Regions from separate parts of the Kosakonia calanthes genome, predicted to be linked through region 2. Evidence: riboswitches for the same ligand, from Rfam matches in the RefSeq annotation. Region 2 holds a riboswitch; the other holds the start of a gene.
The links. A riboswitch is a leader RNA that binds a small molecule or an ion and turns the genes downstream of it on or off. The one in region 2 is predicted to bind cobalamin.
Positions count from the first base shown of each region.

Region 1: it holds a riboswitch for cobalamin, as region 2 does, so the genes downstream of both, btuB (TonB-dependent vitamin B12 receptor BtuB) here and AAEY27_RS08545 (cobyrinate a,c-diamide synthase) in region 2, are expected to answer to the same signal.

Region 1 covers NZ_CP151800.1:4,598,523-4,603,068, reverse strand. Annotated here, with positions in the region: gene fabR (HTH-type transcriptional repressor FabR) at 1-623, shown strand, start outside; gene AAEY27_RS21530 (YijD family membrane protein) at 627-992, shown strand; gene trmA (tRNA (uridine(54)-C5)-methyltransferase TrmA) at 1,036-2,136, opposite strand; cobalamin riboswitch at 2,254-2,424, shown strand; gene btuB (TonB-dependent vitamin B12 receptor BtuB) at 2,491-4,341, shown strand; gene murI (glutamate racemase) at 4,286-4,546, shown strand, end outside.
Region 2 covers NZ_CP151800.1:1,831,167-1,835,712, reverse strand. Annotated here, with positions in the region: gene AAEY27_RS08555 (cobalt-precorrin-8 methylmutase) at 1-505, opposite strand, end outside; gene cbiB (adenosylcobinamide-phosphate synthase CbiB) at 517-1,473, opposite strand; gene AAEY27_RS08545 (cobyrinate a,c-diamide synthase) at 1,470-2,849, opposite strand; cobalamin riboswitch at 2,951-3,131, opposite strand; gene pocR (transcriptional regulator PocR) at 3,338-4,249, opposite strand; gene pduF (propanediol diffusion facilitator PduF) at 4,472-4,546, opposite strand, start outside.

The DNA.
Region 1 (4,546 bases), 2.0 Mb from region 2:
AAAAAGAAAGAACCCGGCGTTCGCTGGTAGAAGCTGCATTTAGCCAACTTAGCGCTGAGCGAAGCTTTGCCAGCCTGAGCCTGCGAGAAGTCGCCCGCGAGGCGGGCATCGCACCCACGTCTTTTTACCGGCATTTTCGCGACGTGGATGAGCTTGGCCTAACCATGGTGGACGAAAGCGGGCTGATGCTGCGCCAGTTGATGCGCCAGGCGCGTCAACGTATCGCGAAAGGCGGCAGCGTTATTCGCACCTCGGTATCCACTTTTATGGAATTTATCGGCAATAATCCCAACGCATTTCAGCTACTTTTACGGGAGCGCTCCGGAACCTCTGCGGCATTCCGCGCGGCGGTAGCGCGTGAAATTCAGCATTTCATCGCGGAACTTGCCGATTACCTTGAACTCGAAAACCATATGCCGCGCGCTTTCACCGAAGCGCAGGCGGAAGCGATGGTGACGATTGTGTTTAACGCCGGTGCAGAAGCGCTGGACGTGAGCGCAGAGCAGCGCAAGCAGTTAGAAGAGCGGCTGGTATTACAGCTGCGTATGATTTCGAAAGGTGCATATTACTGGTATCGCCGTGAACAGGAAAAAATGGCGCATCAACCGACGAATGAAGGATGAGTAATGAAACAGTCAGGTCAAGATAAAGGTACGTTGCTGCTGGCGCTGATCGCTGGCTTGTCCATTAACGGTACGTTTTCAGCTGTTTTTAGCTCCATCGTGCCGTTTTCGATATTCCCAATTATCTCGCTGGTGCTGACGGTCTATTGCCTGCATCAGCGTTATCAAAACCGCACGATGCCAGTTGGTCTGCCTGGGCTGTCCGCCGCCTGTTTTATTCTGGGCGTGCTGCTATATAGCACCGTGGTGCGTGCGGAATATCCGGACATTGGCTCCAACTTCCTGCCTGCGGTGCTGTCGGTGATTCTGGTGTTCTGGATCGGTTTTCGTCTGCGCGGGCGTAGCCGTAAATACGAAATGTCAGAGTGATCTGTTTGCCGGAGGGCGGTGTCGCTTGCTCCGGCATACGGACTTATTTGCGGGTTAGCAGTACGCCACACTCCATATGGTGCGTGTACGGGAACTGATCAAACAGAGCCAGGCGCGAAACAGTGTGCGTCTGGCTTAATGTTTCCAGGTTCCTACACAGCGTTTCCGGATTGCAGGAAATGTACAGAATTCGCGGGTAAGCCTGCACCATCTTCTCGGTTTCGGCATCGAGCCCACTGCGCGGCGGATCGACGAAAATCGTCTCACATTGATAACTTTTCAGGTCGATTCCTTGCAGCCGATTAAAGGCGCGCACGCCGTTCATGGCCTGGGTAAATTCTTCCGCCGACATGCGGATAATCTGCACGTTATCAATATGGTTCGCAGCAATGTTGTACTGCGCTGCCGCCACGGACGGTTTGGCGATCTCAGTCGCCAGCACGCGGTCAAAATTGCGCGCCAGCGCCAGGGAAAAATTACCGTTGCCGCAATATAACTCCAACAGATCGCCAGTCGCGTTGCGCGTGACATCCAGCGCCCATTCCAGCATCTGAATATTCATCGCCGCGTTCGGTTGGGTAAAGCTGTTCTCGACCTGGCGATAGATCATCTCCCGACCGCCCACAGGCAGACGTTCGTCGACGAAATCCTGATCCAGTTCGATTTTAGTTTTCGTCGCGCGGCCAATGATTTGCACATTCAGGTTTTGCGCACGCAGCGCATCGCGCAGGCGCGTCGCTTCTTCCTGCCACTGTTCATCCAGCTTTTTGTGATACAGCAGTGTGACAATCGCCTGGTTGCTCAGCGTGCTCAGATAATCAATCTGAAACAGCTTGTGGCGCAGCGTTTTGTTGTCGCGCACCGCATCAATCATCACTTTCATTAACTGATTAATCAGCTCGCTCGCCGCCGGGAAGCTGTCGACGCGAATACGCGATTTTGTCTGCTGATCGAAGATGATGTGGTAGAGATCGTCGCCGTCATGCCATAAACGGAACTCGGCGCGCATGCGGTAATGGCTGACCGGTGAGCGGAACACCTCCGGAAGCGGCGCGGAAAAGGGCGTCATCAGTGATTGCAGACGCACGACTTTTTCGGCCAGTTGGGCTTCGTATTGATCTGTCGGCAGGTGTTCTGGGGTCATGGCGCTTCCTGAGAGATTATGAATAACGCGGCGATTGTAGGGATTGCTCACGGGATGTCCAGCCCCGGATGTGAGCGAAATACTCACTTAGCAGTCTGGACATCTATGTGTAACAGAATGTAGCATCCCTGTTCCGGTCCTGTGAGTTAAAAGGGAACCCAGTGTAAATCTGGGGCTGACGCGCAGCGGTAAGGATTAAGGTGAGAGGACAGACACTGCCTGCGGGTGGGAAGTCGCCATCTCGTTGTACCTCCAAGCCCGAAGACCTGCCGGAATACGTCGCATCTGGTTAACATCATCGCGAGCTATTGATGGAACCTGCGGCATCCTTTTTATTTTGTGGATGCTTTCACAATGATTAAAAAAGCTTCGCTGCTGACGGCGCTCTCCGTCACGGCATTTTCCGGCTGGGCGCAAGACAGCGGTTCAGACAATTTGGTGGTGACAGCAAATCGTTTTCAACAACCCGTCAAGACGGTGCTGGCGCCGACGGAAGTCGTCACGCGTGAGGATATCGATCGCTGGCAGTCACAGTCGCTGATCGATGTACTGCGCCGTTTGCCTGGCGTGGATATCGCGCAAAATGGCGGTATGGGGCAAACCGCTTCTGTTTATGTACGTGGTACGGAAGCCAAACACCTTTTGCTGCTTATTGATGGCGTGCCGGTTGCGCGCTCCGGGATTTCCAACAATCCCGAACTCAATCAAATCCCGCTTTCTCTGGTGCAACGCGTTGAATACATTCGCGGGCCGCGCTCTGCCGTTTACGGTTCCGGGGCGATCGGTGGCGTGGTAAACGTCATCACCCTAACGGGAGATGGGAAATCGCAAATCAACGCCGGTATCGGTTCGAAGGGTTATCAAACCTACGATGGCACCGTGCGCCAGCGTTTCGGCGACACTGTGGTCACGGCGGCTGGCTCTTATACCAGCAAGCGTGGATTTAACGTTCAGCCGGATTCGACCTGGGATCATGACGACGACCGCGATGGCTATCGCAATAAAACCTTCTGGGGCAGTTTACAGCACAAGTTCAATGAGAACGTCGACGGCTTCTTTCGCGGCTACAACTTTACCAACAATGTCGATTACGACCTGGGCAGCGCGCCGTATAGCCCGGAGTACAGCGCTGATGAACGTCAGCTCTATGTGCAAGGCTGGGATACTGGGCTGAACTTCCAGCAGGGAATTTACTCTTCGCAGTTGCTGGCGAGCTACCAGAAAAGTAAAGACTACAACTACAGCAGCATCTATGGTCGTTATAACGACGGCACCACACTGGATGATATGGAACAGCGTTATATCCAGTGGGGCAACAATGTTGCCGTGGGTAAAGGTTTTATCGGAGCGGGCGCAGACTGGAAACAGGAGCGCTTGATCGCGTCGAATCAAAGCACGCGTGATAATTATGACCGCGATAATACAGGTCTCTACCTGAATGGGATGCAGCAGTTTGGCGACGTTACGCTTGAAGCATCCGGTCGCGAAGATAAAGATGATGAATTTGGCTGGCACGGCACCTGGCAGACTGCCGCAGGTTGGGAGTTTATCGAGAATTACCGCCTGACGGTTTCTTACGGCACGGGCTTCCTCGCGCCTTCGTTGGGCCAGCAGTATGGCGCTAAGCGTTTTGGTATCGCCGCAAACCCGGATCTCAAACCGGAAGAGTCAAAACAATGGGAAGCCGGTATCGAAGGGTTAACGGGTCCGGTTGACTGGCGCTTGTCGGCCTATCGCTATGAAATCGAGAACCTTATTACCTATAGTGATACGGCTTATTACAACGTTAACTCTGCCACAATCAAAGGCGTGGAGTGGACCGGCAGCGTGGATACGGGCATTTTCTCGCATCGCGTCACGCTGCAATACATTGACCCGCGTAATGATGAGAATAACGAAGTTCTGGCGCGTCGCGCGAAACGCCAGGCGAAGTACCAGCTTGACTGGTCCGTATTGAATGTTGATATGGATCTGGCCTGGGAGTACTTCGGTAAGCGTTATGACAACCCAACTTCGGCCTATAACTCTGTGCAACGTATTCTGCCAAGTTATAGCACCGTCGATTTTTCTGCCTCATATCCTGTGACCTCTCATCTGACAGTTCGTGGTAAAATCGCGAACTTGTTCGATAAAGAGTACGAGACAGCTTATGGCTACCAAACTGCAGGACGGGAATATACCTTGTCTGGCAGCTACACCTTCTGACGCGCGTCCCACCGTCCTGGTGTTTGACTCCGGCGTCGGTGGGTTATCCGTTTATGATGAGATCCGGCATCTCCTGCCGGATCTGCATTACATCTACGCGTTTGATAATGTCGCTTTTCCTTATGGAGAGAAAAGCGAAGCGTTTATCGTTGAACGCGTCGTTGAAATTGTCACCGCCGTTCAGGCGCAATACCCCCTCTCGCTG
Region 2 (4,546 bases):
CCGCCCCCACAAAACCGACCGGTACGCCTACCACGCCATTGACCTGCGCTTTATGTTCCAGCAGGCGGAACAGCGCCGTCGGCGCGTTGCCAAAAACAAACACTTTGTCGCCCTCTTCGGTTAGCGCCAGGTCGACCGCCGCCATCGAACGGGTAATGCCTTCCATTTTGGCTTTGCGCGCCACACGAGGATCGGCGATGTAGCAGCGCACTTCGCCGCCGAACTGCGCGAGCAGGGTTTTGTTGATGCCGGAAAGCGCCATCGTGGTGTCGGTGTAGAGCGTGCAGCCCTGTTTAATGGCGGCGCATAAACTTTCCAGCGCATCGTCGGAAAACCAGAGAATGTCCAGCCAGTCGAAATCGGCGGTGGTGTGGATCACGCGTTTGACCACCGCCTCATGCAACGGGCTGGCGAAGCGGTAATCAGGGCGGGTGCGGCGGATCTCCTCGCCGATAATGACAAAGCTTTTGGCCTCAATAGCCTGTGGTTGCTGTAAGTAATCCATCTCTTTCATCCTCATGCTCCTGCCAGTACGTAGCGCGTCAGCGCAAACAGCGCCAGCGCCAGCGTGGAGGCCAGCCACATCAATCGAAGGGTTCGGGGAATGTCATCCACGTCTATCGCGCGGATGCCATCGCCGATCCAGGGTTTCTCGACGCGTTCGCCGAAGTAGTCATTTGGCCCGCCTAAGCGCACGCCGAGCGCACCGGCGACAGTACCTTCCGGCCAGGCGCAGTTCGGGCTGCTGTGGTTGCGTCGGTCGCGAAAACCAATGCGCCATGCCGCGCGGGCGTTGTTGCGCGCAAACCACGCTGCCACGCTCAATAGCAGCCAGCTCAGGCGCGCCGGAATAAAGTTGGCGACATCATCCAGCCGCGCGCTGACCATACCGATAGCGCGGTATTTTTCGTGTTTGTAGCCAACCATTGAATCGAGCGTGTTCACCGCTTTGTAGGCCATCGCCAGCGGCGCGCCGCCGAGCAGCAAAAAGAACAGCGGGGCGATCACCCCATCGACGGTGTTTTCCGCCACGGTTTCGACCACCGCGCGGGTGATCTGCGGCGGCTGAAGTTGCGCGGTATCGCGCCCGACAATCCACGATAGTTTTTCGCGGCTTTCGGCGAGCGAGCCGTGGCGCAGCGCTTTTTCCACCTCGCGCGCCATATCCGCCAGGCAGCGCGTCGCGAGCGTGGTGTAAATCATCCACACTTCCACACACCAGCCGAACCACGGGTGAATCGCATTCGCCAGCGCCAGCACACCCCAGGCTACGGCCCAGGTCACACCAACCACCAGCAACCACATCACCCCGCCGCCAAGGCGTAATGTGCTCTCGCTGCGGCACACTTTGCGCACGGCGCGCTGCGTCAAGCTGATAAACGCGCCAATCCAGCGCACCGGATGCGGCCAGTGCGGCGGGTCGCCAAGCAGACCATCGAGTAAAAAAGCCACACACCAGGCCAGCAACGTCATTGCACACTCCTTGCGGCGGCAAACCAGTGGTTGAGCATGTGCGGGCGCTGGCCAAAATGCAGATGCAAATAGCTGGCGAAGGTGTTGCCGACCTGCCAACCGCCCTGCCAGCGTTTGAGTTCTTCGCCATCACGGGTTTTGTGGCAATCCAGTACGGCATCCACTGCCGGGGTAAAGTCCGAGTAGTGAAATTCATGCCCGCGGAGCGTTTCACCGGGCGCGGCCAGCAACGTCTGCTGCATAGCGCGGGCTTCGCAGTAGCCAAAGCGGGTCAGCCGTTTGCCCATTTGACTGCGACCGGGGATCACACCGACCATTGGCCATGCGTTGCCATCGGCATCGCACAGTGAATCACCGAGATACATCAGGCCGCCGCATTCGGCGTAGATCGCCACGCCGCGCTGGTGCGCCGCGCGAATGGCCGCCAGCATCGGCTGGTTTGCAGACAACGCGCGGGCGTGTAGTTCCGGGTAGCCGCCGCCGAGCCACATCATCTGGCAATCGGGCAGTTCGCGGTCATGCAGCGGGCTAAAACGCACAATGCGTACGCCCGCGCGCTCCAGCAATTGCAGGTTATCGGGGTAATAAAAGTTGAAGGCTTCATCCTCGGCTAACGCCAGCGTCAGCCCGGCGCCCGCCTGTTCAGACGGGCATTTCGGCCATTCCCCTGCGGGAAGAGAGGAAAGCTTGCTCACATTAAGCAAGCGGTCAATATCCAGCGTTTGCGCCAACAGGTCCGCGAAGCTCTGCCACGGCTGCATTGCCACCCCCGATTCGCGGGCGGTGACGAGCCCAAGGTGGCGCTCCGGCAGCGACACATCCGGCGCGACCGGCACATAACCCAGCACCGGCACATCGCAGTAGTGTTCAATGGCCAGTTTGAGTAACTGAAAGTGGCTGTCGCTGTTGACGCGATTAACGATCACCCCGGCAATGGACAACTGCGGGTCGAAGTGTTGAAAGCCCATCACCGTGGCGGCAATGGAGGTGGAAACCGCTTTGCCATCGACCAATAAAATGACCGGCACGCCAAGCTGTTTTGCCAGCGCGGCGCTGCTGCAATAGTGGGGGTCGGTGCCGTAGCCGTCATAAAGCCCCATCACGCCTTCGATCACAGCGACGTCGGCGGCGAGCAGGTGTTCAGTAAAGAGGGCATTCAGTGTGGCTTCCGGCAGCATAAAGCTGTCGAGGTTGCGGGAAGGCACGCCGGAAATGGCGCTGTGCCAGGCGGTATCGAGATAGTCCGGCCCGATTTTGAAGGGCTGTACGCGCAAGCCCCGGCGCTGCAACGCAGTAAGCAGTCCCAGCGTGACGGTGGTTTTCCCACAGCCGCTGCCGGTTCCGGCAAGGATAAAGGCGCTGCGCCTGTCTGACATTCCTGAAGCCCCATTGCGGGTGGAAAAGATGAAGTCAGGACGCGCGTTTACCCGGTCTTTCGACCGTACGCTTCTGAGCAACCCACTTCCCACCGAAGTTGTTGATAGATGTCCATCAGGTCGGTCTTCTGGCTTCGCGTCGTCCTCGCCCGTCCTTCCCGATCGTACGATCAGTGGTGATTACGGGGTCGTCAGCTTCACAGCAGCGGGGGCTGCGGGGGATTCTCACCCCCTTCCCTGCCACAACATTATCGTGGCGTAACCTGTTGGATTGTTTATCACGGTGAGTACTTATTCCCCGCGATGTTTCCCTGCAAGCACTATATCGCAGCAGGGAAATAAAAACTGGTTCAGTTTATCTTTGCATGAACACTATTTTGTTGCGCTATAACAATTTATTGCTCAGACCATTCACAAATACCTTATCTATTAAGGCTTGAGAAAGAGCTTACTGGCGTTTCAAATAACAATTTATTGTCATCAGAAATTTAATCGCCGTCATAGTTTGCATTATTCTGCAAACGAAATACCTGCGGCGTTACCTGATAGGTCTGCCGAAAAACTTTGCAAAAATAGCTGGTTTGCGAAAAACCTAAATTACGGGCAATACTGGCGATGCTCCAGTCGCTATGACGGAGCATTTCCCGCGCGCTAGCCATACGTTGCTGGTTGACCCACGCGTTAAAGCCAATGCCCTGATATTTTTTAAACAACTTGCTGAAATAGTAAGGGCTGAGATAAACATGCGCGGCAACGTCTTCGAGCCGCAACTCATCGGACAAATGGGCGTCGATATAGCGCAGCGCCTTCTTCATTTTGCTGTCGTGCGGCCCCTGATTACGAGCAGCGCGAGCCGAATCCGACTGCTGCTGTTGGTCTTTGATGACCACGAAATTAAGCTGTTTTTTCAGACAATTTTCGACAATAAGCTGCAACAAATCCGCCGAGGCAATCACGCGCGAATAGTCCATTTCCGGCACGCAGTGAAACGCGTCGACCAGCGTCGGGTCGGCCTGCCAGCGGTCGTCAATATTGAGAATATCCACCAGCTCCACGCCGTCTTTATCACGCAGACGCACCTGTCCGCACAGCACAAACCCCACCAGATGCCCGGCAATCACCAGTGGGATCGAAAAATCAGTGAGCCCGGCATGACAGCGATAAATGCAGGGCTGGTTCGATTTGGAGGCTTCAAAACCGCCACAGCGATCGCTCATGCGACAACGAATGCTGTGCTGCGGATGCTGTCGCATACGCTGGCAAAACGGGGTGAAATTGAACAGCTCGGAAATCTCTTCGCCGTGGATATTCACCACAACAACGGCCAGACCGGTGGCTTGTGCAAAATCCTGGGCGATTTTATTAATGAGTTCGGAGTTTAGTGTACTCGCAGAAATCATGATAAAACCTCTCAGTGAATTTTAATTTATTGTTATAAACAACGTGATTTGTTTACAGTTCAGGATCTTCTTACAACGAAACTTAATAATCCCGAGCACTAAACAAAAATCAAGATAACAAAAGTCTCCCATCCCTGGGAGGCGATTTAATGCGTTCAGGAAAGCAGATCACGAAATATATTCATTCCACTGCAAGCTGTTTCTTAATTGGTTGATCAGCCATCAGCTCTGTTTTTCTTTTAGCTCGCCCGTATTTCCCGGTAGATTTTTGCCAATCAGATAGCGGTAACAGGCCGC